DNA from 3 places in the Vibrio zhugei genome. Region 1 is predicted to be linked to each of the others. Evidence: predicted binding sites of a transcription regulator. Region 1 holds the regulator's gene; each other region holds the start of a gene.
What was found. Region 1 encodes PurR, which represses purine synthesis genes. Its sites were predicted from a motif close to TNANGNAAACGTTTNCNTNA; they were not measured.
Positions count from the first base shown of each region.

Region 2: the regulator PurR is predicted to act here: its motif matches at 2,172-2,191, upstream of EAE30_RS17570 (uracil-xanthine permease family protein).
Region 3: the regulator PurR is predicted to act here: its motif matches at 5,599-5,618, upstream of glyA (serine hydroxymethyltransferase).

Region 1 is NZ_CP033078.1:1,227,003-1,237,527, reverse strand. It holds gene mukB (chromosome partition protein MukB) at 1-2,070, opposite strand, end outside; gene mukE (chromosome partition protein MukE) at 2,067-2,795, opposite strand; gene mukF (chromosome partition protein MukF) at 2,776-4,113, opposite strand; gene cmoM (tRNA uridine 5-oxyacetic acid(34) methyltransferase CmoM) at 4,128-4,907, opposite strand; gene elyC (envelope biogenesis factor ElyC) at 5,023-5,868, shown strand; gene torR (two-component system response regulator TorR) at 5,959-6,666, opposite strand; gene purR (HTH-type transcriptional repressor PurR) at 7,138-8,139, shown strand; cyclic di-GMP riboswitch class I at 8,295-8,395, shown strand; gene EAE30_RS11015 (TfoX/Sxy family DNA transformation protein) at 8,507-9,094, shown strand; gene EAE30_RS11010 (putative signal transducing protein) at 9,201-9,524, shown strand; gene EAE30_RS11005 (alpha/beta fold hydrolase) at 9,542-10,345, opposite strand; gene glgA (glycogen synthase GlgA) at 10,484-10,525, opposite strand, start outside.
Region 2 is NZ_CP033078.1:2,665,975-2,676,499, reverse strand. It holds gene envZ (two-component system sensor histidine kinase EnvZ) at 1-598, shown strand, start outside; gene EAE30_RS17570 (uracil-xanthine permease family protein) at 631-2,004, opposite strand; gene EAE30_RS17565 (hypothetical protein) at 2,280-2,846, opposite strand; gene recG (ATP-dependent DNA helicase RecG) at 2,943-5,021, opposite strand; gene trmH (tRNA (guanosine(18)-2'-O)-methyltransferase TrmH) at 5,152-5,838, opposite strand; gene spoT (bifunctional GTP diphosphokinase/guanosine-3',5'-bis pyrophosphate 3'-pyrophosphohydrolase) at 5,895-8,021, opposite strand; gene rpoZ (DNA-directed RNA polymerase subunit omega) at 8,058-8,330, opposite strand; gene gmk (guanylate kinase) at 8,450-9,073, opposite strand; gene EAE30_RS17535 (7-cyano-7-deazaguanine/7-aminomethyl-7-deazaguanine transporter) at 9,480-10,151, shown strand; gene EAE30_RS17530 (response regulator transcription factor) at 10,165-10,525, opposite strand, start outside.
Region 3 is NZ_CP033078.1:1,961,424-1,971,948, reverse strand. It holds gene syd (SecY-interacting protein) at 1-188, shown strand, start outside; gene EAE30_RS14405 (Zn-ribbon-containing protein) at 195-974, shown strand; gene EAE30_RS14400 (MetQ/NlpA family lipoprotein) at 1,061-1,870, opposite strand; gene EAE30_RS14395 (methionine ABC transporter permease) at 1,907-2,578, opposite strand; gene metN (methionine ABC transporter ATP-binding protein MetN) at 2,571-3,608, opposite strand; gene gmhB (D-glycero-beta-D-manno-heptose 1,7-bisphosphate 7-phosphatase) at 3,855-4,406, shown strand; tRNA gene EAE30_RS14380 (tRNA-Tyr) at 4,525-4,609, opposite strand; tRNA gene EAE30_RS14375 (tRNA-Tyr) at 4,680-4,764, opposite strand; tRNA gene EAE30_RS14370 (tRNA-Tyr) at 4,834-4,918, opposite strand; tRNA gene EAE30_RS14365 (tRNA-Tyr) at 4,989-5,073, opposite strand; gene glyA (serine hydroxymethyltransferase) at 5,673-6,923, shown strand; gene EAE30_RS14355 (ISL3 family transposase) at 6,974-8,164, opposite strand; gene EAE30_RS14350 (hypothetical protein) at 8,302-8,631, opposite strand; gene lipA (lipoyl synthase) at 8,783-9,748, opposite strand; gene lipB (lipoyl(octanoyl) transferase LipB) at 9,741-10,394, opposite strand.

The sequences.
Region 1 (10,525 bases):
AATCTCCGCTAATAGTACCCCGCCCAGACTATCGGCTAACCCTTTTAAGCGAGGATCGTTCGAGCCACCCGGAGCGGCTAAACGGGCAATTTCATCATCCAACTCATCACGTTGTAGGGCTAAACGATCTTTTTCCGCAGACGCACTTTTCTCTTGTTCAAGCACAGACTGCATCTGCGCCATCACAGCTTGCGCATTATCGAGTGGCGCATCACTGATTTCACGTAATTGCGTCAAGGCCTCATGTGCGTGAATCCATGCAGGAGCGGCGTCTTCAAGTTGGCGGATTTGCCCTTGTAACTCCTGCTCTTTCTGACGCGCGAGACTGCACTCTTCGCGTAACTCTTCATAAGACGCATCAAGCTGTTCCAGTATGGCACTATGGCGCTCATACTCTTGCTCAAGAATGCCATCCTCATCCAATGTCACCTGAGTAAGATTGTGATACTCATTTAGGGACTGCTGCATTTGCTGACGCTGCTGGATACGACGGGTTAAATCACGCTGCTGAGCGACCCACTGATGTTCCTGACTGACGGTATGCTGGGCATCACGCGCCTCGTTGAGTACCTCGCGCGCAACATCGCGAGCCCGTTCACGGAGAACCTCGCCTTTCACAGAGGTTAACAGCCCATATGCACGTTCAAACTGTTCCGCGGCGGCTGATGACATATCCAAACGGTGCTTCACGCTCAATAAGGTTTGAGTTTGCTCATCTTGGTGTTGCTTCAGTTTCGCAACACGGGGAATGGCATTCTCAGCCGTTAATGACTCGTCCCCCAGTAAGGTCTGCGCTTTTTCAAGGGCATTGACCGCTTGTTGATATTGCAACGTTCGGGTTTGCTGCACATCGAGCGCTTGCTGGTAGTCCGCCAATTGGGTTTTTAAGCTGTCCACTTCCTCTTCAGAGACAAGCGACTGCTCTTCCGCCTGCATGACGCGCTCTTGTGCTTCTTCAACCACCATCATTTGTTCTTCAAGACGAACGCTCAGCTCTTCTAAATCGTCTTGATAACGTGTGATTTTTTCTTGTTGCCGCAGCGCATTTTGCACGAGTTGGGCATGATCCGAGGCAGATTGATAATCTTGCTCTAGACCACTTTCTTGATCAGCAAACTGAGCCAATTCACTCTGCACATCATTGAGTATGCGGTTGTGCTCAATCAAATGATTGCGCGTCTCAAATAAATCACGACGCAAGGCGAGCGTCTCATCAATTTTATGACGACGTTCGTTGGCATGGCGCATATAATCCGCCGCCACATAGTTGGTTGATTCGGTGATCAGATGTTTAAACAGATCCCGATCCGCTTGCGTCGTTTTGATCGCTTCCAACGTCATACGGTTTTCACGCAGTGCGGATTCCATATCTTGGAATGCTTTCTTTACACCGCCATTTTGCGGTAATAAATAATCACGAAGCGAGCGGGTAATTGCGCTGGAAATACCGCCATACAGCGACGCTTCGATCAAGCGGTAAAACTTAGAACGATCGCCACCATTGCGTAATTTCTTAGGAATCACACCAAATTCAAACATCTGACTGTGGTAGTCAGTAACCGATGAGAACGTCTTGAACAAGACTTCTTCCCACTCGCCGACTGCGGCTTTGACTTCATCAAGTTGACGAACACGCGCTTGATTATTCGAGACCGTTTCCACCAGCACATCCGTCGGTTTCACGTGACTCGGTAAGCCTTGAATGACGAATGGCTTGATGTCTACTTTCTTATCACGCCCGGCCACCTGCTGCAGTTTTACGCCAAACAATAAGCGCTGATGTCGCGAGTTCACCACATCTAGCGTGGCATAACAGGTTCCCGGCTGGAGCTTACCGAATAAGCCTTTGTCTCGCGACGACTGAGAGCTTCCTGCTTCGGTTGTGTTGCGAAAGTGCAGTAGAGTCTGATCGGGAATCAATGCGGTGATGAACGCGGCCATCGTGGTTGATTTACCGGCACCGTTACCGCCAGATAACGTGGTCACCAAATTATCAATATCAAAAGTACGAGCAAAAAAGCCGTTCCAGTTGATCATGGTTAGCGATTGATATTTACCTCGTTCAATCATGCGTCATCCTCTACTTCTGTTGCCGTATCCAATGGGTCATTATTTGAATCTTGTCCGTCAAACAAAGTGGGTTGGCTCGGTTCTTCGTGATACACCACTGCTTCACCATCGCGAATTAAACGTAATTGTGCATCGCGCATATCATCACCAACACGCACATCGGCACCAAAACGAAAGACCGCTTCAGAGATATGAAATTTATTGGTTTCGCCAACGGTAATAATCATACCAAGCCGTTTGAGACGTCTAAGTGAGGTGCGAACTTTGTCGAACAGTTTCTCTTTATCAAGATCAGACCCGGTCGCGCGATGCGTGACCAACTTCATCAACTTACTTTCATCCGCTAACTGTAACAGCTCGTCATACAGCTCTTGATTGGTAAAAATACCTTCGTGGGCCAAACGTTCTGGGCTTAAGTAAAGAAAGCACAATACTTTACCCACTAGCATGTCTAACTCTGATAAGACACTGCGATTAATCAATGAGGTAGAACGTGGGCGTAAATAGAAAAAGCCTTCTGGCGCTCGAACCAGTTCTGTATTGTAACGCTGATAGAAAACGGCCAACTCCGATTCAAAGTCGCTTAAAAACGCGTGATTGTCCAAATCTTCACTGGCGATATGACGTCCCGCCCGTAACAGGCTGTCTAAAGCCGGAAAGAGCGGGTTCGCGATCGCTTTTGCCAGATTTACTGACATGTATTCATTAATATCGGTCGATGACATTTGCTTGTACCTTTGCACCAAATTCGTTGATTGCTTGCCAATCGGGTTGAATCGCTTGATAGTCGGATTCTGAATAACCCAGTCGGACCGCTTGGTCAACAACAATGCGAGCGAGATCAAAATGATGAGTATGGGGGTGCGTTGCAAGATAGTCTTGCAGCACCGAGCCTAAATCAATAGGACGGTTGTGTTGTTTAAAATCACTGAGCATTTCACCGATGCGTTCGCCCAGTTCATCATGCACATGTTGAAATTCTTCGTATTCCACTTCTTGCGGAACAAACCCGGTGACTTCGTCATCACGCAGCACGAGGGCCTCATCGCGTAAATCGCGTAGACGCTCGGCGTCGGCATACGTGAGGTACCAAGGCTGGTCAAAGTAATCCGTGAGGGATTGTCTCAAGCGTTGACTGAACGCCCGGTTTTGGTCCATATCAATCGCGGTACGAATAAATTTATGCACATGACGGTCATAGCCAATCCATAAATCAATCGCTTGCTGACCCCAGCTGACGATACGATCCAACTTCATCTGTAAACCAAACAAAATCTCAGCAATGAACTCCAACGCTTCGTTTCCGTAGGTCAATTCTTGAATATCAAGAATTTGCGTTTGCAGTTCATCCCCCGCCGCTTGCAAGGTATCTTGCAATTCCCGCAATGTGGTCGAGGTTTCCGTTAACAACTGTTCACAACTTGAGATAGCATCTTGCCAGTTCTGGTTGAGCAGTTCCGCAATTTGCTCTTTCACTAAGTGCTGCTGCTCATCCATCACGCGTTGGTTGAGATCGATTTGATCAAAAATCTCGCCCACCGAATACTTCAATACGCCATAGACATTCTTACGCCACTCTTCGGGCTCTGCGCTTTGCTGCGCAGCCTCAACGGCTTTGGCCATTTCACTGGCCACCATCGAAAGTTGAATCGAGAGTTTCAGCTTCGAGAATTGTCGATGACGAATATAATAGTCGGTGATGCCAATGGCTAACGGCGACAAACGATAAATGCTCACCCCATCGTTTACTTCGCTAGTAAAACGGCGAATTAAACGCTGACTGACCATTTCATTAATCGCATTATTCGCGCGGAAAGCGGAGGCTTCTCCGGTCTCTGAAAATTGTTGTGTTACTATTTTAAATGTATCTTGCAGCTCACCTTCCCCTAACTCGTCCTCATAGCGTTCACTACTCAATACTGATATTGCAATCAGGAAAGCTAAACGCTCAGGTGTTAGGTTCAAGGAAAAATCATGCTGTTTGACCCACCCGACTAATTCGTCAATGGACTGAGTCTCAGCAGTATGAGTTAACTCACTCATGCTTCATCCTGTTGTTATTGCTTTTGCGCCCATACATGAATGTATCGGCCTAATGAGAGATAAGGCTCTTGCCGGCAAAATTGTCGTTCCAACGCCAAAAGGTCCTCGTGCTCAAACTCTCCCATGTGAGTCACATTCCCCATGTAATCACTAAAACAGCGAATACCACTTTTTCCACACAGCGTAAAACCCGCTTCTTCAATCCAATGGTAAACCTCATTAGGAAGCAAGCCTTGTTGCGGTTGCAACTTAAACCGTTTTTTATGCGGCATACCGTTCAAAATATGTGGCAAGTTACCACAGACGGCATTCTTCATAACTAACCCATGATAGTTATAGAACATAATGGATGCCATGCCACCGGGTTTAACCTGAGCTAATACCGTCTCTAATGCCGCTTTAGGATCGGCTAACCATTCCATCACAGCGTGAAAGAGTACGAGGTCTACTGGCTCGGTTAAATAGCCGCCAATCTCCTGCACTGGAGCATGAATCAAGCGATACTGCTCAATTAATCCAGCATATTCAATCGACTCTTTTGCCAAGCCCAACATCTTGGAAGACAAATCACACAGTGTGACTTTGTGACCCAAGTGGGCAAGTTTTTGAGATAACTGTGCTAATCCACCACCAGCATCTAAGATATTTAAAGGCTTGTCATTGGGAGTAAAATGCGTTAACAATTGCACTATATCTTCCCAAACAATGACTTGACGTATTTCACCTTTGTCAGAACCATAGATGTTTTTTGTGAATTTGTGGGCAATATCGTCGAAATTGCGATCTTTAGTCACGGCTGCTTGCGTTATGATAACTAATCGTGCTGTTATTCTGTCATAGGAATGGCAGGAATAAAGAGGCTTTTATCCTTTTTTTACGCCAAGTGCTGTTTTTTCGGACTATTTATATATGTTTGAGCTGAAAAAAATTATTTCGTCCCTATTTATGCCGCTACCAGCACTGCTGATTATCGGGTTTTTAGGTTTATCATTAATCATGTTTACTGCCAAGCGCAAGAGTGGCTGTGTCATCGTGCTGTTTTCTTTAGTGGGCATTTTTCTCGTGTCATTTCAGCCTGTCTCATCGCGCCTATTGATGCCGTTAGAACGGCAATACAAAGGCTTTTTGCCCGTCGACGCCAGCATTGACTATGTGATGGTATTAGGCAGTGGCCATGTCGTCGATGATCAACTCCCCCCCACCTCCGAGCTCAGTCGTACTGCCTTGATGCGCTTAACGGAAGGCATTCGTATTTTTCGCATGTACCCAGGATCGAAGCTGATTTTGTCGGGCTACGCTGGAGGAAGTGAATTTAGTCATGCGCGGATGCTCGCTCAGGTCGCGCTGGGGCTCGGCGTACCGAAAGCCGATATTATTTTATTAGAAACCGCCAAAGATACGTGGGAGGAAGCGCGCCAAGCCGCGGCATTTGTCAAACAGAAGAAAATGGTCTTGGTCACTTCCGCATCGCACATGCATCGAGCTCTGCACGAATTTCATGCCGCAGGGTTGGCACCTGTGCCGGCACCAACCAACTATTTAGCCCAAAAGAACATTCGCCAACCTTGGGAAAAGTATGCCCCCAAAGCGCGATACTTAGAACAAACCGAACGATACTGGCACGAGACCATGGGGAGCCTTTGGCAAGATCTACGTGATTGGTTACTGAAAACCACACCAGAACCTTTACCAACAACGCCGAAAGCCTCGACCGCTGAAGACATGCCCGACCCTGTGAAGAAGCCATCTTCCTAATTGGCATATCCAACAGGCCATCACAAAAAACGCCAATTCTCGCTGTCGGGAATTGGCGTTTTTGTGTTTCGACTGGTCTTAACGTGAGATTTATGTCCCTGCGAACATATACCCTTCACCATGTACCGTCACAATAATCTGTGGGGTTTTGGGATCACACTCCATCTTTGACCGTAATCGACGAATTAATACATCAATGGTGCGGTCATTAGGGGTATCAACACGATGGCTGATCATCGCTAAAATCGCTTCTCTTGTGAGCACTTGATGCGGATTAGACGCAAGAGCGACTAATAATTCATACTCCGCTTTGGTTAATTTAATCGGTTCGCCATTCTGGCTCAAAGAACGCCGTTGAATATCAAAGAACCAATCACCAAACTGGATTTGCTGACAGTCCGAATGTTGAGTTAGTGGCGCATGCTCACGGGCACGCGACACCCGCCACATCAAGTTTTTCACTCTGACGAGTAACTCTCTTAATTCAAACGGTTTCGCAACGTAGTCGTCGGCCCCCATTTCTAAACCAATAATTTTATCGATATTGTCTTCTCGTCCATTGAGAAGAATAATTCCTACGTCGGACTGATTACGTAATTCGCGAGTGATCATTAAACTGTCACCCGATAACAATTGCGCGTCCAACAATATGACATCGAATTCCTGTTGGTTTAAGTGTTCACGCATTTCTATACTAGTCTCAGCCGACAGTACATCGTATCCTTCCTGCTGAAAGTAATTGACTAAAATAAGCCGCGTATCGCGCTCACTTTCTACAACTAATAACGGATAATTCATAGGCGTTACTGGCTTCCGATTCAATACACACTCAGTTCATTCTATTCATAGTCCGTAATATTTCTAGGGTTACTCATAAAAACCTCATGCTTTATTGATTCAAAACAAGCTAGCATCGAGTTTTCACACTTAGCTAACGCGTTACGTGGTTTACACTCAACTATTCAGGGTGGTTTTCCACGCCCTAACGCCTCTCAATATCCTCAGCGTCACACGTCCGCCGCCGACATGCGCCATCGAAAAATAAGGCACTGACTCGCCTGCGCGGGGCAAATCGGACAAATATGAATTTTTCATTGCGGCAAGACAGAGAGCAGTCTAAAATCACACCCAGTTTGTTATCAAAATTATCCAATTGAACCGCTCATCGTTAGCGGTTTTTTTGCTTAAATTTCGGCTTCATAAAAGCCTTCTGTTGGCTGAGTTCAGTAATTGACCCTTCCTAGCCAGCAGCTGTTATAGGAAAAACCAATGGCGACAATTAAAGACGTAGCCCGCCTTGCTGGCGTGTCGACAACGACTGTGTCACATGTGATCAATAAAACACGCTTTGTGGCGGAAACAACGCAAGAGCGAGTACTTAACGCTGTGAAAGAGTTGAATTATGCGCCGAGTGCCGTGGCAAGAAGTCTAAAATGCAACACGACTCGGACCATAGGGATGTTGGTTACCCAATCGACCAATCAGTTCTTTTCCGAAGTTATCGATGGTGTCGAAAGCTATTGCTACCGTCAAGGCTATACACTCGTACTGTGTAATACGGGCGGCATTTATGAAAAACAGCGTGATTATGTGCGTATGCTGGCGGAAAAGCGTGTCGATGGTATTTTGGTCATGTGTTCGGATATGACTCCGCAGCTGATGGAAATGCTCGATAACCATGCCGACATTCCAAAAGTCATCATGGATTGGGGATTGGAAGATTCACAAGCCGACAACATACTCGATAATTCAGAAGAAGGTGGCTATCTGGCGACCAAGCATTTGATTGAGAATGGTCACTCCGATATCGCTTGCCTCAGTGGTCATCTTTCTAAAGTGGCGTGTCAAGAACGCATTCGTGGTTTCCGCCGCGCGATGCAAGAAGCCAAATTGCCGGTCAATGAAGATTGGATTTTAGAAGGTAACTTCGAGTGTGATACCGCAGTACTTGCCGCAGACAAACTGTTGGCAATGGACTCGTTACCGACGGCAGTTTTTTGCTTTAACGATACCATGGCGCTCGGTTTGATCAGCCGCTTACAACAAAAAGGATGCCGTGTGCCTGATGATATTTCAGTCATCGGCTACGACAACATAGAGTTGGCGGAATATTTCTCCCCCCCACTGACCACGATTCACCAACCGAAACGTCGTGTGGGTAAAAACGCCTTTGAAATTTTGTTGGAACGGATAAAAAACAAACAACACGAGCGTCGTACCTTCGAAATGCACCCAGAATTAGTCATTCGCGACACTGTAAAGAAATTGTAAATTGAAATTCATCTATATAAGTGTCATTATGGGAACGATCACATATAATTAATACTCATTGACAGTAACACTTATGTTTATGGTTTTTGGGGGATAGGACATTCTCTCCTTCTCCCTTTGTAGTAAGCTCATAAAAGTTCTATTAAACTTAAATGTCACGTACAGGGCAAACCAATTGAAAAGTTGGGACGCAAAGCCTCCGGCCTTCACCAATATGCACTATACTTTGGTATGGAAAGGTAGCGGGGTTACCGATGAACTATGTACAATGTAAGTTTACGTTTTGTTGACAAAGTAAAATCATTGTATTGCTACACTCTCGGACCTGATTTTGGTGGCGTATTTAAATTACACCGAGACTAAAGGCATGGATAAACCTATATTAAAAAACTCAATGCGTCTGTTTGAATCATTAGGACGCGTAAAATCTCGTTCAATGTTCGGCGGATTTGGTATTTTTGTTGATGACACAATGTTCGCATTGGTCGTACAAGACAAACTTCATATTCGCGCTGATGATCACTGTGCAGAGAAATATCGTTCAGAAGGCTTAGAACCCTATATTTATAAAAAACGTGGGTTCCCAGTTATTACTAAGTATTTTGCTCTTCCTGATAGCTACTGGGATAATACTGATAAAATCCTACAAGAAGCCAATCAGGCGCTGCTTGTCGCGAAGAAAGAACGCGAATCACAAGCAAAAGCGAAACCGACTCGGCTTAAAGATTTACCAAACTTACGTTTAGCCACAGAACGTATGCTTCGTAAAGCGGGAATCGAGTCTGTGGAAATGCTGCATCAAAAAGGCGCAGTAGAAGCTTACAAGGCGATTCAAGATACCCATACAAGCACTGTTAACATCGAGTTGCTTTGGGCTCTAGAAGGGGCGATAGAAGGACAGCACTGGTCGGTCATTGCTAAACATCGTCGAGATGAACTGATGCAACGGTTATAGTTGTTTTCAGATAGAAAAAAGCACTCATAGGAGTGCTTTTTTATTGCCCATTACTTTGTTTTAATGCTCTGCTATGATGTCCGCATATCGAGACAAGGAGTGGGTAATGAAAATCTACTTAGCCAATAATCCGACAGAAGCACACATCATCTGTGGCTTGCTACAATCTGAAAATATCGCCTGTGAAGTCAGAGGTGAACAGTGGTTTAGCTTACTTGGTGAAATCCCCATGGATGAAAATTCCATGCCGTACATATGGCTTTTTCATGCTTTTCAAGCCGATGAAGCCCACACCATTATTCGCAAGTTCCAAAAAGAATCGACAGACACCGTCTTTCCCAACTGGACTTGTCGTCAATGTCACGAAGTTAACGAAGGGCAATTTGCTATTTGTTGGCACTGTGGGTGCGCATTGGCAGAGTATGCTTAAGTCTATGGGCTTAAGCGTCATCCTGTTTGACTTTGCTGGGCAATAAATTCAATAGAATGTCGGTTAAACATTTGCGCGTTTTCGATATTACAGACATGCCCACAGTCGCCAATTTCAACCAATGCGCTAAGCGAGTGATCGCGAACCCAGGCTTTGACTGGCGCGAGGAATAAATAGTCTTTATCACCCATGACATACAGCGTCGGTACCGGGTTCATATTCTCCTGGTAGCGCGCCATCATCGGGTTAACATTCAACGCGAGACGAAACCAGCGCTTAAATTCACTTTGGCACAACTTTTTCGCTTCACGAATAAACAAACGCCGAGATTCCTGCTGCCTAGAGGTTGGCATCACAATATAAGCAAATAATCGATACAGCCACATATAGGGCACGATATTTTTAAGACTATCGCCTAAGTGAATCAAACAGCGAGTGCGACAATCGAGTGATAAAATCGCCCCACCTAACACCATACTTTTGACTCGTTGCGGCCAATGCTGAGCAAGAGTGTGTGCAATCAATGTGCCTAACGACATCGCCACAATATGGGCACAAGTAATCTTTAACTCATCCATCACCGATAGCACATCATCTGACACACTTCGAAAGGTATACGCATCCCGGTGTTGACTTGTCAGCTTCTCGGCCGAACGTCCGTGGCCGCGTAAATCCACTAACAAGACATTAAACTGCTGACGGTACGCTTTGAGTTGCTTGAACCATATGGACGAACTGCCACCGGCTCCGTGAATGAACACAACCCATTCGCGACTATTCGAGTGATAAAATGCTTTGTGAAACAGCAGAGTGTCAGGCATTACTACCCCAAAAATACAAAAAGGCCGATAATCATAGCACAGTAAAAAACAATAGCGGGAGATAATATCGCACAAAACAGAGGGGCGTCAAAAAGTAAGAGATCCGCGTGCGATCTCTTACTCTGTGTCATTAGATACTTATTGTTCTAATGCATTCCGATACATTTTGACGTACTGCAC
Region 2 (10,525 bases), 1.4 Mb from region 1:
AACACGAATTCGTTTAGCGACCGAAATGATGTCACCCGAAGACAGTTATCTTGCGGAAGGCATCATCAGCGATACGGAAGAATGCAATGAAATCATCAGTCAGTTCATGGATTATTTGAAACCGATGAATGTGGATGCCTTTGAAGCGGTCGATCTCAATGAGATTGCCAGTGACATTGCGACAGCAGAAGCCTTTGCGGGAGAAAATAAGGTCGAATGGTCTCTCAACGATGCCATATTGCCTGCACGGGGTAACCCGATCGGTATTAAGCGCGCGGTCACCAATTTGGTGGTTAATGCTTATCGCTATGGTAATGGCTGGGTGCGATTATCATCGGGTATGACTGCCGATTGTAAAATGGTGTGGTTGACGGTCGAGGATGATGGTCCGGGAATTCCCGCAGACCAAGTGGCGACCTTGTTTGAACCGTTTACACGTGGTGACCGAGCGCGAGGCAGCGAAGGTACCGGGTTAGGCTTGGCGATTGTCAAACGGATTGTGACGCAGCATCAAGGGCGAGTTGCCATGACCAACCGCAGCACTGGCGGACTGAAAGTACAACTGAGTTTTCCCGTTGCGACAAAAACGGGAAGCTGAGCTTCCCGTGATGGCGTGAGACGAAAGTGCGCTTACGCCTCTTCTTCATGATGATGGACAGGTAAAATCAGGTTCATCACGATGGCTGTGATCCCACCGGCTGCAATGCCTGTAGAGAATAAGTTTTTCACAAATTCTGGCATAAATTGCAGAATTTCGGGTTTTTGAGCAATGCCTAATCCCATGGAAAAAGACAGAGCCATAATCAATACCGCACGGCGATCCAACTCAACACGAGAAATAATGCGGACTCCAGCCGCCGCAATCGTACCGAACATGACGATGGTTGCCCCGCCTAATACGGGTTCTGGGATCATTTGGACAAAGTTCGCGACGCCAGGGAAAAGCCCCAGTAACACCAACATAGCGGCAATAAAGTACCCCACATAACGACTGGCGACTCCCGTCAGCATGATAATGCCATTATTCTGGCTGAACGTTGAGTTGGGGAAGCTGTTCAGACAAGCGGCTAAGGCCGAGTTGATGCCATCGGCTAATACGCCGCCTTTAATTCTTTTGAGGTAAAGGGGACCTTTCACTGGTTCACCGGAGACTTCAGACGTCGCGGTAATATCCCCAATTGCTTCAAGGGCGGTAATCAAGAAGATCAATACCAAAGGAATGAACAGTGACCAATCGAAGCTCAAGCCAAATTGCATCGGAATCGGCAAGGCGATCCAATGACTTTTTGAGGTCGTCGAGGTCTCTACCATGCCCATCATGTACGCCATGACATAACCGACCAGCATGGCGATGACAATTGAAGATACTCGGATATAGGGGTTACGAGAGCGGTTTAAGAGGACAATTAACCCCAATACTACTCCTGCTAGAGCCAGATTCGATAGACTACCAAAGGTATGCTGGCTCATGGCAGAGTACCCCCCACCCATCGAAACCAATCCTACTTGAATGAGGGTCAGACCAATCAAGGTCACCACGATGCCAGAGACCAGCGGCGTGATGATTTTTTGTGCGTATTGCAAGACGCGCGAAAGCAAAATTTCAGCCAGTGAGGCGACCAAAATGGTGCCAAAGATGGCAGACATCATGGTGGGCACATCCGCGCCTCCGGCTTTTAATGACATGCCGGCACCAATGATCGGGCCTAGAAAGTTAAAGCTGGTCCCTTGAATGGAAAGTAGCCCTGAACCGATGGGACCAATGGTGCGAATTTGGATGAATGACGACACGCCCGATGCGAATAACGACATACTGATGATGACATTGGTTTGCTCTGCCGGAACGCCGAGCGACTGACAAATGATCAGCGATGGGGTAATGACTGCCACAAACATGGCCAATAAATGCTGAAGCGCAGCAAAGAGCGTTTGTGGAAGTGGCGGCTTATCATTCAATTGATAGACCAACTCAGTTTTTCGTGGCGTGGTATTCGTTGTTGTCATGTTCTGTGTGTCCTACCGGTCATAGTGATCACTTTGTCGACGCTGAATGGGTAAACAAAGTCGAGCAGACACAGTCTCTGTGATTGCTGTTAGTCAGAGTCTGCTCAGGATTGGTTTTTGGCGAAGTCGCAACCAAATAAGGGCGAGATTATAGAGGCTTTACACGGAAAAGCAATCGTTTGCTAATCAGAGGTAACGTTGGCGTGAACTCAGAGGGGGCGTCTGCATGAGAACTCGCCATGCCGTTCTGTCATGACGAGTAGTCGTTTGAGGAATTAATCGAGGCGATAATGGCTGTTGGCGGTTTGTTTGACCGAACCGGTTAACGATACGGCTGGAAAAAGTAAGGCTCGCACATACAGACAATAGCTCAGGAGTGCGAGTGCCGCTAACAGGCCGACAACAATGCCCCATGACCATGAGATGGCATGTTGTTGCATGGTGATGATGGTCATCACAATAAAGAGAAAGCCAAAGGTTAAAAAGTTCGTAAACGCATGCAGGCGTAGCCGCCACATTCCAATGCCATTAATGACGGGAAAGAGTAGACCAATACAGGCGGTAAAAAACCACTCAAGAGGGCCGCGTTGTTGTTGAATGTCGGTGACAAAGTAATGAGCTAACCACATCATTGGAATGGTTAACAGGAACACTAAGCCAATCAGGTTGCGGTGCGCTAGGCGATGCTGAGCAGCACGTTCAGGAGACACCACCGAGGCGATCATCAAGGCTAAGCGATGTTCTTTATCGACACGGGAGCGCAGATGGGCAAAAATCGCCTCTTTACTCTCTCCTTGAGCCATGCGTTGTTTGATCTCATTAATCAGTGTAGGCGTATTCATAGCATCCTTAATTGGTCATTATACGTGGTTGTGTACGTCATGTTATCTCCACCTCGGGTAAGCATTGGTTAACAATCATAATCATAAAAGAGGGGATCAAGCATGCGAATAATGTTCTCGACTGCCAAGCCAACGGTCGATAATCGCTTGGGCATTCGTTGGGTAGTGATCGTGAAGATAACGCGCAATTCGTTGCACTTCTGGAATGAGCGATTGATCTCTGAGTAAATCGGCGATTTTAAAATCCGCAATCCCAGTTTGTTTCGTGCCCAGCAGTTCTCCGGGGCCGCGAATATCCAAATCGCGCTGCGCAATGACAAAACCATCATTACTTTCGCGTAAGACACCCAGCCGTTTTTGCGCGGTTTTAGACAGGGGTGCATGATAGAGCAAGACACAATGACTGGCGACGGAGCCTCGGCCGACTCGGCCACGTAATTGGTGTAACTGCGCCAGCCCTAAGCGTTCTGGGTTTTCAATGATCATTAAGCTGGCATTGGGCACATCCACACCGACTTCAATCACAGTGGTGGCCACCAATAAATTGAGTTCGTTGTCTTTAAACGCTTTCATGACGGCTTGCTTGTCTGAGGCTTTCATCCGTCCATGTACAAGACCTATTTTCACATCTGGCAGTGCGGTTTGCAGTTCTTCGGCGATGTCGGCGGCGGCTTGAGCTTCTAATACTTCCGATTCATCGATTAATGTACACACCCAATACGCTTGTTTGCCTTCGGTAAGGCAGGCATGCCTGACGCGTTCAATAATCGTATCGCGCTTGGTATCCGGAATCGCCACCGTTTGTATCGGAGTACGCCCAGGTGGCAGCTCGTCAATGATGGAGGTTTCGAGATCGGCATAGGCGGTCATTGCCAGTGTTCGAGGGATCGGGGTGGCCGTCATAATTAATTGATGAGGAAAAGCCCCTTGTTGAACGCCTTTCTCACGTAGCTCTAAACGCTGGTGGACACCAAAGCGATGTTGTTCATCGATAATGACTAATGCGAGATTATGGAATGTCACATGTTGTTGAAATAGCGCGTGCGTCCCCACTACCATCTGCGCTTCACCACTGGCAATACGTGCTAATTCACTTTCTCTGGCTTTGCCTTTTAACTTTCCCGCTAACCAACCAACTTGGATATTCATCGACTCAAACCAGCCCGCGAAGTTGATGGCATGTTGTTCGGCGAGTAATTCCGTGGGCGCCATGAGAGCCACTTGGTAGCCACTCGCAATGGCATGAACGGCGGCTAAAGCGGCCACAAGAGTCTTGCCCGATCCCACATCTCCTTGGACTAAACGCATCATTGGGTAGGGTTGGCTTAAATCCGCTTCAATCTCTTTGACTACGCGATCTTGCGCGTTCGTTGGGGTAAAGGGCAGTTGATTTAATAGGTCCGTTTTCCATTCAACCGACGTTGCAATCGGTAAGGCTTTATCTTGTTGGCCTTGGCTACGCACAGCCAGCATGGATAGATTCTGAGCCAGTAATTCTTCCATAATCAGGCGAATTTGCGCCGGATGGCGACCGTCATCAAACAAAGAGAGATCGATATCTGTCGATGGACGATGAATGATATGCAGTGCTTCTCCCATCGTCATTTGATGATCATAGAGACCCGCTGGCAATAATTCTTGAACGGCGGCCTTATCCAATAGCGCTAAGGCTTGATCGGTCAGGTTACGTAGAGTGTTTTGTCTTAAACCATCAGTGGTTGGATAGACGGGTGTCAGGTTGGGTTCGACATCGGGTTGGGTGGCTGGTGTGAAAAATTTATACTCAGGGTGCACAATTTCAAGGCCATATTGCCCGCGCTTTATTTCGCCATAGGCGTACACCAATCGCCCTTCGGTAAAGGTGTTTTTCATGCCTGCGGTAAAGTTGAAAAAGCGTAGTGTGATTGAGCCATTGCCATCACTGAGGCGAACTGCCAACATTTTACGCCGCCCAAAGACGGTATCCACGCTCATCACCTTACCTTGTACCGCAACCCAAATACCGGGGTGAAGTTTGTTGATCGGGTAGATTCTGGTTCTATCTTCGTAACGTAGCGGCAGATGAAATAGCAGATCTTGTACCGTGACTAAGCCGACTTTTTCTAGTTTTTCAGCCACTTTGGCGCCGACACCAGATAAAGAGGTTAGAGGAACAGCAGAAAGCAATTGAGACATAAGGTTGAGCTCTTTACGCACTATACTGCCATTTATTCAAACACTAGACTGTATTTTTGTACAGGGAAAAACCGGACTAATTGCGAGAAATAGCACAGTTATGCGTCTTTTTTCGGCATTGGTGTTGGAGTTAAGCGCGTTGCATTTCTGCCCACCAAGCAGGATCGGCGACAATCTGTCCTTGGTCATCCAATTTGGGGTAGGCCAATCCTTTCCGTTTGGCGACTTTCGCTAATACGGGGTGACCGCGCTCAAAGAGAATACGCTGAATGGTCTCGGGGGGCAGCGGACTGTGTGTCCGTTGATACATTCCCGCTAACTGACGTTGGCGCTGCGCTTCATATAAAATGAGGGCGCTGGCAACGGATACGTTCAGCGATTGCACCATCCCGACCATAGGAATCACGATGTCTTGATCGGCAAGCGCGAGTGCTTCTGGGGTGATGCCGGTTTTTTCGCTGCCGAGAATGATCGCGGTGGGTTGGGTATAATCAACGTCGCGAAAATCGACCGCGGTGTCGGACAGGTGGGTAACGAGTACCTGCATCCCTTGGCTTTTTATTTCAGTCAGCGCCTCTTGAATGGTGTCGTGAGTGTCGACTTCGACCCAGTTACGAGCGCCTGCCGAGGTATGTGCCAGTGTTTTCATTTGTTTATTAGGCCACACAGCATGAATGCGGTGTAATCCAGTGGCATCAGCGCTGCGAATGATCGCCGAAACGTTATTCGGCTTATGCACTTCTTCTAAACACAGGGTTAGATCGGGTTGGCGTGCGCGCAGCACAGTTTGAATTCGGGCGTAACGTTCTGGGTTCATAACACTGGCGTTCCTGATGGAGCGTTCCCTGCTATGCGCAGGGAACCGGGGACGAATTAATGTTTTTTACGTCTGACTTTGAGGGCATTCGGCATTGCGCGAATGCGGCGCATGATACTCGCCAAATGTACGCGGTGTTGCGTCGTGAGCAGAATCGTTACGGTATAAAGTCTACCGTCGCGCTCCTCAGTGGACAAACCTTGAATATTGGAGCCGGTCTGAGAAATGACGTTCGTCAGTTCCGCAAGAACGCCTTGGCGATTAAGAATATCGACGGTGAGCTCTGCAATAAACTCTTGCTCATAATCTTGACTCCATTCCACCGCCATGTACTTCTCTGGTTCGCGCTGATAGCCACGAATATTAGGGCAGGTTTCACGGTGTACCACGAGGCCACGGCCAGGTGACACATGAGCAATGATCGAATCATCTGGGATAGGATGACAACAGTTCGCAAAGGTCAATAAGATCCCTTCAGCACCACGGATTGGCATCTTGCGTTTTGAGGCAACGGCATTTTTGTCGACCGTGTGATTCGCGAGTTCTTCCGTATCGCCTAATAAGCGCCGTGCAATCACAATGCTCATCAGCTCACCCAAACCAATGGAAGCCAGCATATCATCAATTGAGGCGACTTTGAGCCCAGACAGTACCTGCTGGATCGTATCATCATTGATGTCATCTAATGAGTAGTCACCGAGAGCGTGATTCAATAGGCGGCGCCCCAGCATCACGGAATCTTCACGTCGCATGGTTTTGAGCACTTGGCGAATCTTAGTGCGAGCACGCGAGGTTACAACATAGTTCAACCAGGCTGCATTCGGCCTGGCGCCTGGCGCATTAATCACTTCAACGGCTTGGCCACTTTTCAGCGGTTTACTCAATGGATAAGGCAGCCGATCAACACGGGCGCCAACGCAAGAGTTACCGATATCGGTATGCACCGCGTAAGCAAAATCGACCGCGGTTGCACCCACCGGTAATTCTACGATGCGACCTTTGGGGGTAAAGACAAAGATTTCGTCAGGGAACAGATCGGATTTAACGTTTTCGATAAACTCAAACGAGTTACCGGCGCTTTGTTGTAATTCGAGTAAGCTTTGCATCCAGCGCTGTGCTTTGATCTGCGCAGTGGTTCCGCCGCGTTCGCCATCGGATTTATACGACCAGTGAGCCGCGACACCTTTGTCGGCCATTTGGTCCATATCTTCGGTACGAATTTGTACTTCGACGGGGACGCCGTGTGGGCCAACCATTGAGGTATGAATCGATTGATAACCGTTGGCTTTTGGTACCGCGATGTAATCTTTCATCCGGCCTGGGCGTGGTTTGTATAAGCTGTGGACTTGACCGAGAGCGCGATAACACGTATCGGCTGTATCAACGATGACTCGGAACGCGTAGATATCCATAATGGTATGGAAACGTTGTTCCTTGGTCTTCATCTTGTTGTAGATGGAGTATAAATTCTTCTCACGTCCAACGACACGCGCTTGGAGTCCCGCTTCTTCAATGCGGCCTTCAATTTCATCGTGAATACGCTGAATCATTTCTTTGCGGTTACCGCGAGCGGCTTTCACGACTCGTTTAATCACGCGATAGCGGTTCGGATACAATGCTTCAAAGCCCAGCTCTTCGAGTTCGGTTTTGATGTTATGAATACCTAAGCGGTGCGCGAGGGGAGCATAGATTTCTAGGGTTTCTCTGGCAATACGACGGCGTTTGTCTGGACGCAGAGCGCCTAGCGTACGCATATTATGAGTACGATCGGACAATTTAATAAGAATGACGCGGATATCCTGAACCATCGCCAGTATCATTTTACGAAAGTTTTCCGCTTGTGCTTCTTTGCGATCGCGAAATTTTAACTTATCGAGTTTGGATACCCCATCGACGAGCTCGGCCACAGCATGTCCAAACTCACCTTCGAGTTCTTCCTTACTGACGTCAGTATCTTCGATGACATCATGCAACAAAGCGGCTTGCAGTGTTTCCAAATCCAAACGCATTTCTGCGAGAAGCCGTGCAACCGCAACGGGATGGATGATGTATGGTTCTCCGCTTGAGCGGTTTTGCCCTTCATGGGCATCTCTTGCTACCTGATAAGAGCGACGTAGAGCCTCAACTTGAGGCTCTGTCAGATACTCTTGGGCAACATCCTTGAGACTATCAAATAGATACAAATTTCAGGCCCGAGTGTTAATTGATGCCGTACAGAATTAACGGTTGTGAACGATGCTGCTTACAGCGGCCAATTCTGCTGCTTCTTGTTCTTGCTGCTCTTGGCGTTCACGTGCATCAAGCACGTCTTTTGTGATAAGACCTTCTTCAATCTCACGTAGAGAGATAACGGTTGGCTTATCGTTTTCTTCTGGCACTAATGCATCTTTGCCGCCAGTTTGAATTTGACGTGCGCGGCGAGCCGCAATAAGAACTAAGTCGAAACGGTTACCGACTTTTTCAACAGCGTCTTGAACAGTTACGCGTGCCATGGGAACTCCAAATATATAGTTAACTAAAATATTGAATGACGAGAAAGTATACAGTCTAAACTAACGATATACTAGCATCACACTGTGTGTATTTTTAATGGGGACTCAACAAAAAAGGTTCAGTCCGCCAAAAGAGCAGCAAACATAGCACTATATTTAGCAGCTTGTTTATCTTGCTTCAATCTTTCCGCACGTAGAATGGCTTTAAAATCCATAATCGCGAGGTCAAAGTCATCATTGATGATGACATAGTCGTACTCATCATAGTGTGAAATCTCAGCTTGAGCTTTGCTCATGCGTGCACTAATGATGTCTTGGCTATCTTGGCCGCGTGCGGTGAGGCGACGCTGCAGTTCTTCACGGGATGGTGGAAGAATAAAGAGGCTTTTGGCATGTGGCATCTGTTTACGAATTTGGCGAGCCCCCTGCCAATCAATGTCTAAAAACACATCGACACCTTGCTCTAAGGTCTCTTCAATCCAAACGCGTGATGTCCCATAGTAATTACCAAAGACTTCGGCGTATTCTAGGAATTCGCCTTTCGCAATTAAGGATTCAAAATGCGCTTTTTCTACAAAGTGATAATGTTTGCCATCTTGCTCACCAGGTCGCATATCACGTGTGGTATGTGATACAGAAACTTTCATTGCATAAGTTGGGTTACGCTCCAACAAAGCGGCAATTAAACTCGATTTACCAGCACCACTCGGCGCTGAAACGATATAAAGCGTGCCTTTGCTCATCTGTTCGGTTCCACGTTGGTTGTGATTGCGTGTCATAAAGTGATTTATCACACCCTAAAGATAGCACTGACTCCATAAAAGCGTCGAAGAGGGCCTTACGGAAGTCAGAAAAATGGAGGCGAAGATTAGCACGATCCGAAGGATCTTCTCAAGAAAAAGCGTGTTAAACGTAAGGGAAATTAGCACACGACATTGTCGAATAAATCCGCACACGACGTCAGCAAACACACCAGTAAAAAAGTGGGTAAGGGAACCGTTTGCTATTGCAACGTGTATTGAACCTTGATGATAGACGCGTATAATTCGCCTGCTTAGCTAATATCCGGTCATCGAATGACGTGATATTGGAACAATTTATTCTATTTTTGGGTTCCCTCGCCCCCAAATCAAACTAAAAAGGTTCATAATGACTTCTTTTACTGCTGTTCAACAGCGCAAAGCGCTGACCTATCTTGTTCTCTTCCATTTGTTGGTGATTGCATCGAGTAACTATCTCGTGCAGATCCCATTTACCGTGTTTTCTCTGCATACCACGTGGGGAGCTTTTACCTTTCCGTTTATCTTTTTAGCAACGGACCTGACGGTGCGGATCTATGGGCCCAAGTTGGCGCGTCGCATCATCTTTTTTGTCATGCTACCCGCGTTAATGATCTCGTATGTCTTGTCGGTGGTGTTTGCGCAAGGCAGCTATCAAGGGTTTGCCGATATGAGCACCTTTAATGTCTTTGTTGCACGTATTGCGGCAGCAAGCTTTATGGCGTATCTATTGGGGCAGATCATGGATATCCATGTGTTTAACCGCTTACGTCAGATGAAGCAATGGTGGGTGGCTCCTACCGCGTCGACATTATTTGGTAATGCGCTTGATACGATCGCTTTTTTCAGTATTGCTTTTTATCAAAGCCCCGATAGTTTTATGGCTGAACACTGGACTGAAATTGCGCTTGTCGATTACAGCGTTAAGCTGATCATTAGTTTGGGGTTATTTGTACCAATGTACGGTGTGTTATTGAACTTCTTAATTCGTAAGCTCACCACCGTGAATGGTCAGGCGTTCGTCGCCAGTGCGAGATCATAGGCATGGCTTGCCATTAGCTGTGGTGTTCTTGGAGTAAAATGACGGCTTGTGTGCGATTTTTTACGTCTAATTTACGGAAAATCGCAGTTAAATGCGCTTTGATGGTGGCTTCCGAGACATGCAATTCATGAGCGATTTGTTTATTGAGCAGGCCGTCAGAGAGCATGTTGAGGACTTTGTATTGCTGTGGGGTGAGAGAAGCAATACGTTCCGAGACATCATCGAACGCATGGCCATTGTTTAACATCTCTTCTGGAAAATAAGGCGCGCCTTCCAATACCTGACGTAAAGCGGCAATGAGGGTTTTCATGTCGCTTGATTTGGGGATAAACCCAAAAGCACCATAGTGTTTCACTTGCGATACGATAGCGCTC
Region 3 (10,525 bases), 730 kb from region 1:
TGGTTATGCAACGCCGTTTGAAACAAACACCGACGGTCTTTATTGCCTCTACCGATGACGACATGCAGGTCGTTTCCATCTGTAATCTTAGCGGAAACGTGGTGTTGGAAACACTCGGTGACAACACTCGCCGTCCGTTAGCGGAAAACCTCACTGAATTTTTAGCTCACCTACAACCGGTTGTTTAAACGTCTATGTATGTTGTTGAATTAGAATTTGAATGCTTTGCGGATACCACGATCACGGCGGTTGATAAAGCCATAAACGGCCTTATGGAAGCGCTGCGCTATAATGGGCAAGTCTTGGGACGTGAATTTCCGATGATTATGGGCGAGGGCGAATTTTCGGTGCGCGCTGTGTGTCCCGAGCAAGACAGTTTGCATTCGAAATACCATTCAGATTTTGTGAACACGTGTTTGCAGCGGCTGCATGATGCTTGTCTTGTGGGGCCAAAAGTCCGTTTGTTGGGGCGTGACTTGAATTCTGAGCAAGCTGCCGAATCTGACGTACCCAATTGGCAAGTGCTGTATACCACGTATGTGCATACTTGTTCTCCCTTGCGCAGTGGTGAGACTTTATTACCGATTCCACTGTATCGACAAGCTCCGACGTTTAATGGCGACCACAAATCGGTCGTAAAGTGGCAGACGGAATGGCAAGCATGTGATGAGTTGCAAATGGCGGGCAGTTGTCAGGCAGAATATGCGGCATTACATGAAATCTGCGATACGGACAGTGATTTGTTCATTCGTGGTTGGGATATTCGCGGGCGAATCGAGTATTTATCTCAGGTGCCAACGTATTACTATTTGTATCGTGTGGGGGGCAGCAGCTTGGCTGAGGAAAAAGCGCGTTGCTGTCCTAAGTGTGGCGGAGCGTGGTTACTAGAAGAACCATTGCACGATATTTTTCATTTTAAATGCGATTCATGTCGTCTTGTGTCGAATATTTCTTGGGATCATCTCAAGTCTTAATGTTTTGGCCAATGAGGCGTGAAAAAAAGGTTGGCGTTATGCCAACCTTTTTTATTTGTGTATCACGCTGATGATTAGGGAGGTAATTACCAGCCCTTAACCACGCCACCTTTGAATTGTTTTTGTGCCGCTTGGTACACTTCATCCGTTTGGTAGGCTTTCACAAACTCTTTCACTTTTTTGCTATCAACATTGTCTTTACGTGCCACGATAAGGTTCACGTAAGGCGACTCTTTACTTTCCACAAATAGACCGTCTTTTTGTGGAGTTAGGTCGATCGAGCTAGCAAATGTATTATTGATGATCGCAATGGTCACATCGTCCAAAGAGCGGGGTAACTGAGAGGCATCAAGCTCAACAATTTTCAGGTGCTTTGGATTAGAGACGATATCACGGACGGTGGCTTCTAGGCCTGAACCATCACGTAATTTAATCAACCCTTGTTTTTGCAGCAGCAGTAATGAACGGCCAAGGTTAGTTGGGTCGTTTGGCACTGCAATACGATCCCCGTCTTTGACTTCATCAACGGATTTGATGGTTTTAGAGTAGCCTGCAATAGGGTAAACAAAGGTATTACCTGCAATTGCTAGCTTGTAACCACGGCTTTTGATTTGTTGATCCAGATACGGTTTGTGTTGGAACGCGTTGACATCAACGGAACCGTCTGCCAATGCAGCATTGGGCGTAATGTAATCCGTAAACGTGACCAATTTTACGTTTAAATCGTATTTTTCTTTGGCGACTTTTTTCGCAACTTCAGCTACTTGTGCTTCCGCACCCGCAATAACGCCAACTTTGATGGTTTGATTGTCCGACGAGTCTTGACCACAACCCGCGAGCACTAACGTTGATGCAGTGACTGCAACTGCAAGCAATGCTTTAACATTAAATGTCATATTTATCTCCTGTAAAAATCCAATTTTTATTATGTTTTATCGGTGATCGACTCTGCGGACGATAGCATCACCTAATGATTGTATCATTTGTACTAATATCACTAACATCACAACAGTGACGGCCATAACAACGACGTCGTATCGATAGTAACCATAACGAATCGCGACATCACCGAGGCCACCGCCACCGACCGTCCCGGCCATTGCGGAGTAGCTGACCAGTGTGACTAAGGTTACCGTCACGGTATTAATAATACTCGGCATCGCCTCAGGTAACAGCACTTTGTAGATAATTTGCAGTTGGCTTGCGCCCATTGATTGTGCGGCTTCAATTAACCCAGATGGGACTTCCATCAAGGCACCTTCGATCAAGCGTGCAACGAAAGGAATCGCTCCAATTGTCAGTGGAACAATCGTCGCCGTGGTGCCGATAAACGTTCCGACAAGCAATTTGGTCAAAGGAATGATGGCGACCATTAAAACAAGAAATGGCACCGAGCGACCGACATTGACGATGGCCCCTAACACACGGTTCACTTGAGGATTCTCAAGTAAGCCATTTTGTTTTGTTGTATGTAGAACCACACCAAGTGGAATGCCGACGACAAAACCGATGATGCCTGAGGCCAAGACCATGTAAATGGTTTCCCAGGTGGCAGTTAAAATGAGTTCACTGTTTTGTGACACCCATGATACGAGTTCATGCATTGAGGTACCCCAGTACTTCTACTTTCACTTTGTTGTTGCGAATAAATTGAATGGCGGCTTCTGTGTTGTCTTTATCACCTTGAATTTCAGCTAACATCATGCCGAACTTCACGCCTCCGGTGTAATCCAGATCTGAGTTCAAAATACTCACATCGATATTAAATTCTCTGGAAACCTGAGAGACGACAGGGGCATCAACACTTGCGCCAGTAAACTCTAAACGCACGAGTGGATGTGCGCCATGATGCGCTGTTTGACGAAGACGTTCAGCAATGTCTTCGGGCAAAGAGAGATCCAATGTCGAGCGAATGAATTGGTGAGCCAATTCGGTTTTTGGATAAGCAAAAATGTCCCCGACGGTGCCTTTCTCAACCAGCTCACCACCACCAATAATGGCCACTTCATGACAGATACTTTTTACCACATCCATTTCATGAGTAATCAATAAGATAGTAATATTTAAGCGACGATTAATTTCTTTTAGCAACGCGAGAATCGATTGTGTGGTCGCCGGATCAAGGGCACTGGTCGCTTCATCACACAATAGGACTTTCGGATCAGACGCTAGGGCCCGAGCAATGGCCACTCGCTGCTTTTGTCCGCCGCTTAGATTGGCAGGATACGTGTCACGCTTATCCGCCAAGCCGACTAAATCAAGGAGTTCGACCACTTTTTTATTGATTTCTTCGTCACTTTTTTTCGCTAACTCTAGCGGCAGTGCCACGTTACCAAACACGGTGCGTGACGATAATAAGTTAAAGTGCTGAAATATCATGCCGATGTTGCGGCGAGCATTGGATAGCTGTTGTGAGCTTAATTGGGTCAGATCCGTACCATCGACAATGACCGAACCTGTTGTTGGTCGCTCTAGCATATTGACACAGCGTATCAGAGTACTTTTCCCTGCACCTGAAGAGCCGATGACACCAAAAATGGTGCCTTGTGATATGGTGAGGTTAATGTCTACTAAGGCAGGAATCTCCGTATCACCTTGGTAGAAAATCTTATTAACATTCTTTATTTCAATCATGTAAAAACCTGTGCAGGGAGTTGAACAACCCGATATTAACTGCGATATCGTTTCACAGAATATTATGCTGTATTGCGTGAAGCCAGATAGAATCCTATGAGTTATAACTAGTCAAGTCAATAGATATTTTTACGTCTAGACGGCTAAAATATCTTAATCCGCGTTTATTCATTATTTGATGGTGATGAAAGAAAAGAGCTGTGCAATAATTATGATTATTCTTAACGCTCAATTGAGAGAGTCATTTTGGCTAAACCAGCAGTATTTTTAGACCGTGACGGTGTGATCAACGTTGATCACGGTTATGTCCACGATGAACATGATTTCGAGTTTATTGATGGTGTGTTTGATGCAACACGTGAATTGCAAGCCAAGGGATATTTGCTGGTATTGGTGACCAACCAATCTGGTATTGCTCGTGGCAAATTCAGTGAAGATCGCTTTTTATCACTGACTCAGTGGATGGATTGGAACTTCGAAGATAATGGCGTGGCATTTGATGGCATTTATTACTGTCCTCATCATGCTGAGTTTGGCCTCGGTGAATACAAACAAGAATGTGATTGTCGTAAGCCAAAACCCGGAATGTTCTTATCTGCCCGCGATTTCTTAGAGATTGATATGTCGAAGTCTGTGATGGTCGGGGATAAAACCGAGGATCTCATGGCCGCCGCTGCCGCTGGTGTTGGTACTAAAATTTTGGTACGAACAGGTAAGCCTGTCACTGCGGAAGGTGAAGCTTTGGCCGATGTGGTGTTAGACAGTATTGCGCAAGTCCCCGCGTACTTAGAACGATAAAGCGCAGACGCGCGAGTGTTTATCGAGCGGTAGGCCACTTTTCGGTGGCCTTTTTATTTGGCCGTCATACATAAGACATAAAAAAACCAGCTCAATGAGCTGGTTTTTTTATTCAATATGGTGGAGGAGGACGGATTCGAACCATCGAAGGCGGAGCCGGCAGATTTACAGTCTGCTCCCTTTGGCCACTCGGGAACTCCTCCAGGAGGTTTTTATACTTAACGGATGTTTTCCCAACACAATCAATCAAGTGCTCTTCTTACGAAGAAAATATGGTGGAGGAGGACGGATTCGAACCATCGAAGGCGGAGCCGGCAGATTTACAGTCTGCTCCCTTTGGCCACTCGGGAACTCCTCCAGGAGATTTTTATACTTAACGGATGTTTTCCCAACACAATCAATCAAGTGCTCTTCTTACGAAGAAATATGGTGGAGGAGGACGGATTCGAACCATCGAAGGCGGAGCCGGCAGATTTACAGTCTGCTCCCTTTGGCCACTCGGGAACTCCTCCAGGAGGTTTTTATACTTAACTGACGTTTTCCCAACACAATCAATCAAGTGCTCTTCTTACGAAGAAAATATGGTGGAGGAGGACGGATTCGAACCATCGAAGGCGGAGCCGGCAGATTTACAGTCTGCTCCCTTTGGCCACTCGGGAACTCCTCCAGGAGATTTTTATACTTAAACGATGTCTTCCCAACTCATCCCTCAAGTGCGGAGCGAATCATAGCAAACTGTTTGAAGCTGTAAACCCTTTTTTTAGTTTTTCGCGCCAAACGCTGTCTTTTTGGACAAAGCTGTGCGTTATTGATCAACTTTTCAGCGAGAGCGTCTGTGGTCAATCAGAAAGGTGAGCAGAATCAGACAATAACTCACGGTTAGATGAGCAGATAAACCGACATAGAATGAGAATTTCATGCAGGAATGGCGCGTCTTGTTATTGGTCTATCAGGGAGTTAAAGAGGCCATGCATCGTTTTTAGCCAATTAAGCAAATTGAGTCTTATTTAAAGCAAGGTAATGGTTGTACTCGGAAGGGCAAAGCGCTAATTTATCCCCAAGGATTCTCACGCACCCATATTCTTATTGTGAATAATAGAGGTGGATTTCATTGATAGAGCATGGCGTCATTATTTCGGTAATTAGTGCTTTATGATAAACATCAATTTATGTAGAATACCAGCCATTACGGTGACGAAAACGTTTGCGTAGCGTCATTGTCCGACTTTACATCAACTTTCAGTTAATCTGAATCAGGAGATACAGATGCTTAAACGTGATATGAACATCGCTGATTATGATCCGGAGCTATACGCTGCGATTGAAGAAGAAACTCTTCGCCAAGAAGAGCATATTGAACTTATTGCTTCAGAAAACTACACCAGTCCACGCGTGATGGAAGCACAAGGTTCTCAATTAACCAACAAATATGCGGAAGGCTATCCAGGCAAACGGTATTACGGTGGTTGTGAGTTTGTTGATAAAGCGGAAGTGTTAGCCATTGAGCGTGCATGCCAACTCTTTGATTGTGGTTACGCCAATGTGCAGCCTCACTCTGGCTCGCAAGCAAACAGTGCCGTATATATGGCATTATTAAATACAGGCGATACTGTACTAGGCATGAGCTTGGCTCATGGCGGTCACCTAACACATGGCTCACCGGTTAACTTTTCTGGTAAGCAGTACAATATTGTCCCTTATGGCATCGATGAGTCAGGTCAGATTGATTACGATGAAATGGAAGCGTTAGCCGAGAAACATCAGCCAAAAATGATCATTGGCGGGTTTTCTGCGTACTCACAAGTCGTGGATTGGAAACGCATGCGTGACATCGCAGACAAAGTCAATGCGTACTTGTTTGTTGATATGGCTCATGTGGCTGGTTTGGTGGCCGCAGGGGTTTATCCAAGCCCATTACCTTATGCCGATGTGGTTACCACCACAACACATAAAACACTGGCTGGCCCTCGTGGTGGCTTAATTCTTTCGAATGCAGGTGAAGAGATTTATAAGAAATTGAATTCAGCAGTATTCCCTGGTGGTCAGGGTGGGCCTTTGATGCATGTTATCGCTGCGAAAGCGGTGGCGTTCAAAGAAGCAATGGAACCTGAATTCAAAGCCTACCAAGAAAATGTCGTGAAAAATGCGAAAGTCATGGTCGCTCAATTTCAAGAGCGTGGTTACAACATCGTATCCAATGGCACAGAAAACCATTTGTTCTTGGTTGACCTAATTAATAAAGACATCACCGGTAAAGAAGCGGATGCAGCGTTAGGCGCAGCGAATATTACGGTGAATAAGAACTCAGTGCCAAACGACCCTCGTAGCCCATTTGTGACTTCTGGTATTCGTATCGGTACTCCATCGATTACTCGTCGAGGCTTTACTGCTGACGATGCCAAAGAGTTGGCAAACTGGATTTGTGATGTGCTTGATAACATCAACGATTCTGCTGTGATTGAAGCAACAAAACAAAAAGTATTGGCCATTTGTAAACGTCTACCTGTTTACGCTTAATCAGCGATACCATAAGAAAAAGCCTGCATTGATGCAGGCTTTTTTATGGTTCATCGCGGCTTTCCGGGGAAAGCCGCTTTTATCTTTAAAAAGAAGTAATCAGTATCTCGATAGCCGTAACCCATTCGCTTGATTAACTTTATCTTGTTGTTTATGCCCTCGAGCGTACAGGTATTGAGTGGATAGCATGCAGAAGCAACGATGCCATGAAGATAAGGTTTGAGCTTTCTTGCGAAGTCCATAAGCGGCTTGATCCCGCTTTCTTGAACTTGCCCCCACCATACGTCCCATAAGTCTCTCGCTTCGCTTTCTGACTGGCATCGCCATAACTCTTTAAGCTGAGAGCCAAGTAAATACGTCACCATTAAGTCCTTGTTCATACTCAGTATCTCACTTAGGTAGCTCTCCTGCTTACTGTCTAAGTTGCCTCTGTTTTTAAGGAGAATCCAGCGAGAGCGCTTAATCCATTGGCGTGCTTTCTTGTCTTGTTTGAGTTGATTCGCTTGATCAACTCTGACTCTATCCATCACTTCCCGACCAAATTTGGCGACCACATGAAATAAGTCGTACACAATGCGAGCGTTGGGGCAATGTTGCTGCACTTCGAGGTCGAAAGCCGTATTCATATCCATCGCAACCGCCTCTATGTTCTGGCAATACTGACCAAGTAACTCAAAGAAGGGACGGATATCTTGTCGACTTCGTCCAACGCCTATCCACAGCACTTGATGCGTCTTAGCATCCGCGATAACGGTGGCATAACGATGTCCCTTAAAGAGCGCAAACTCATCCATGACCAGTTGTTTCAGCTCGGCCCAGTTGACCTCTGGCACCCCATTTTTTAGTCGGCGCTTATCTATCTCCTTAATCGTGTGCCAATGAACGCCCGTCATCTGGGAAATATGCTTAATAGGAAGAAGAGGCAGCAACTGTTCAATATAACTACGTAAGCGGTTAGTTAGGCGCGCAAAAGGTTCAAGCCAAGAAATAGATTCGGTTTTGATACCACAGTCAGGGCACTTGATACGCCTTGTTTGTACGGATAGTTCGACAGGTACGCCGAGCATCATCGCTTCCTTAATCGTTCGCCACTGATAATCATGTATGGCTTGAACATATTGCCCACATGAACACCGAGCGGTTGTGCTGGGTTTGAGAGTAATGGTGATAAGAGAAGACGTTTGAGCAGACTTTACGACATGAAAGCCTTCCCAAAAAGAGGATAGAAAAGTATGATTCATCATGAAAACGGTAGTTTGTGTATGATTTTTGTTTGGCGACTAAACCATATCACTTTCTACCGTTTTTGTTTTAAATTCCCACTAATCCGCGATGAACCTTTTTTATTGGGAACAAGGTTCAACGATGCGAACAGACGTTATTTAGAAATGCTAATGAGCGTTCCCGATTTACATTTGAACATGTAATATTTGCGGGTCTCATTGAACTGTCCTAAGCCTTCGCCACTGCAATAGTTGACGTTGATGTCTCGCATTGTTTCTAGCGTACTTTCGCTGGCAAGCGAAAATTTTGATTGGTCAGCGCAGACAATACGAACTTGGCCGTCATCACTCACCGAATAAATTTTGACATCCGTATTGCACAGTTCAAAAGACGCTTCTTGATAATTATCTCGTTGTTCATTCGATGCACAACCCGTTAACAGTGCGCTCACTGCCATCATGGTTACGAGTCCAAGCTTATACATGACACCATCCTTTTTGAATTGCTTATCATCATTGTAGTCAATATGAACAAACAGGGTAAGAAACTTCTGATATAACAGCAAGCGCTTAATCACGAAAAAAGCCGATATGTAACGCATATCGGCTTTTATTCATGATTAAATGGCTATTATATTATTTAACTTCCATTCCTTGTGCTTGTAAATCCGCATGGTAAGAAGATCTTACGAAAGGTCCACAAGCGGCATGGGTAAAGCCAAGCTCCAAGGCGATTTCTTTCAATTCTTCAAACTCTGCGGGCGGCACGTAGCGGGCAACAGGTAAGTGGTGACGGCTTGGCGCTAGATACTGACCTAACGTCAACATGGTGACACCATGGCTGCGTAAATCTTTCAATACTTCAACCATTTCTTCTTTTGTTTCACCTAAACCCATCATCAATCCAGACTTGGTCGGGATATCTGGGTGCTGCTCTTTAAAGCGGCGCAGTAGTTCGAGTGACCATTTGTAGTTCGCACCTGGACGTGCCTTGCGATACAAACGTGGAATAGTTTCTAGGTTATGGTTAAAGACATCGGGTGGGTTATCTTTTAATAACTCTAGTGCAGTATCCATACGACCACGGAAGTCAGGAACCAAGGTCTCAATGCGGATATTGGGGTTTTGCTCACGAATCGCTTGGTTACAGGCTGCGAAATGTTGGGCACCGCCATCGCGTAAATCGTCCCGATCGACGGAGGTGATAACAACGTATTTGAGCTTCATATCCTTGATGGTTTTAGCCAGCTTGGTAGGCTCTTCTGCATCAGGTGTTAATGGTCGGCCATGAGCCACATCGCAGAAAGGGCAACGACGAGTACAGATAGCACCCAAAATCATGAACGTTGCTGTACCGTGAGTGAAACACTCTGACAGGTTAGGGCATGAAGCTTCTTCACACACTGAATGCAGATCATTTTTGCGCATGGCGTCTTTGATATCACGAATACGTTGCGTATCTCGTGGCAATTTGATCTTCATCCACTCGGGTTTACGCAAGATTTCAACGTCTTCATTCGGCATGTTTTTTACTGGGATCAGAGCCATTTTATCCGCATCGCGGTATTTGACCCCTTTTTCCATTTGAATAGGTTTACTCATGATTATAGGCTTCTGTACTAAATTCGACTTTATTGTATTTCAATAGGTTTACGAGCTCTTTTATTAAGATAGGTTCGACGTCATGCAAGGTGGTTGACGGAATAATATCACTTAACTGTATCATTTCTAACCCGGCATAACCGCACGGATTGATTCGTAAAAATGGGGATAGATCCATATCAATGTTGAGTGCAAGACCATGAAAAGAGCACCCATGACGAATACGCAATCCAAGCGAGCAAATTTTCTTGTTGTCCACATACACGCCGGGCGCATCAGGTCTGGCAGACGAATCAATACCATACTGAGAGAGGGTATTGATCACGATATTTTCGATATGAGAAACCAATTGACGAACGTTGATCGACTTACGACGTAGGTTGACGAGGAAGTAGACGACCAATTGACCCGGCCCATGATAAGTGACTTGTCCACCACGATCACTTTGGACGACAGGAATGTCTCCGGTATTAATCAGGTGTTCTGGCTTACCTGTTTGACCTTGCGTAAACACAGGAAAGTGTTCCACGAGCCAGACTTCATCTTGAGTGTCACTGTCACGATGATTGGTAAAATCCTGCATGGCTTGCCAAACGGATTGATAATCCTGTTTACCTAACTGTCTAACAATCAGCTTACTACTCATTTTATTATCCAGTGGTGTAAAAATGCCGGTTATTATAAACCTCATAAGCGCGACTCACTATGCTTATAGAGAATTTTTTTAACAAACATTAAACACTTAATTTTTAACTATATGATAAATAATGAAAAAGC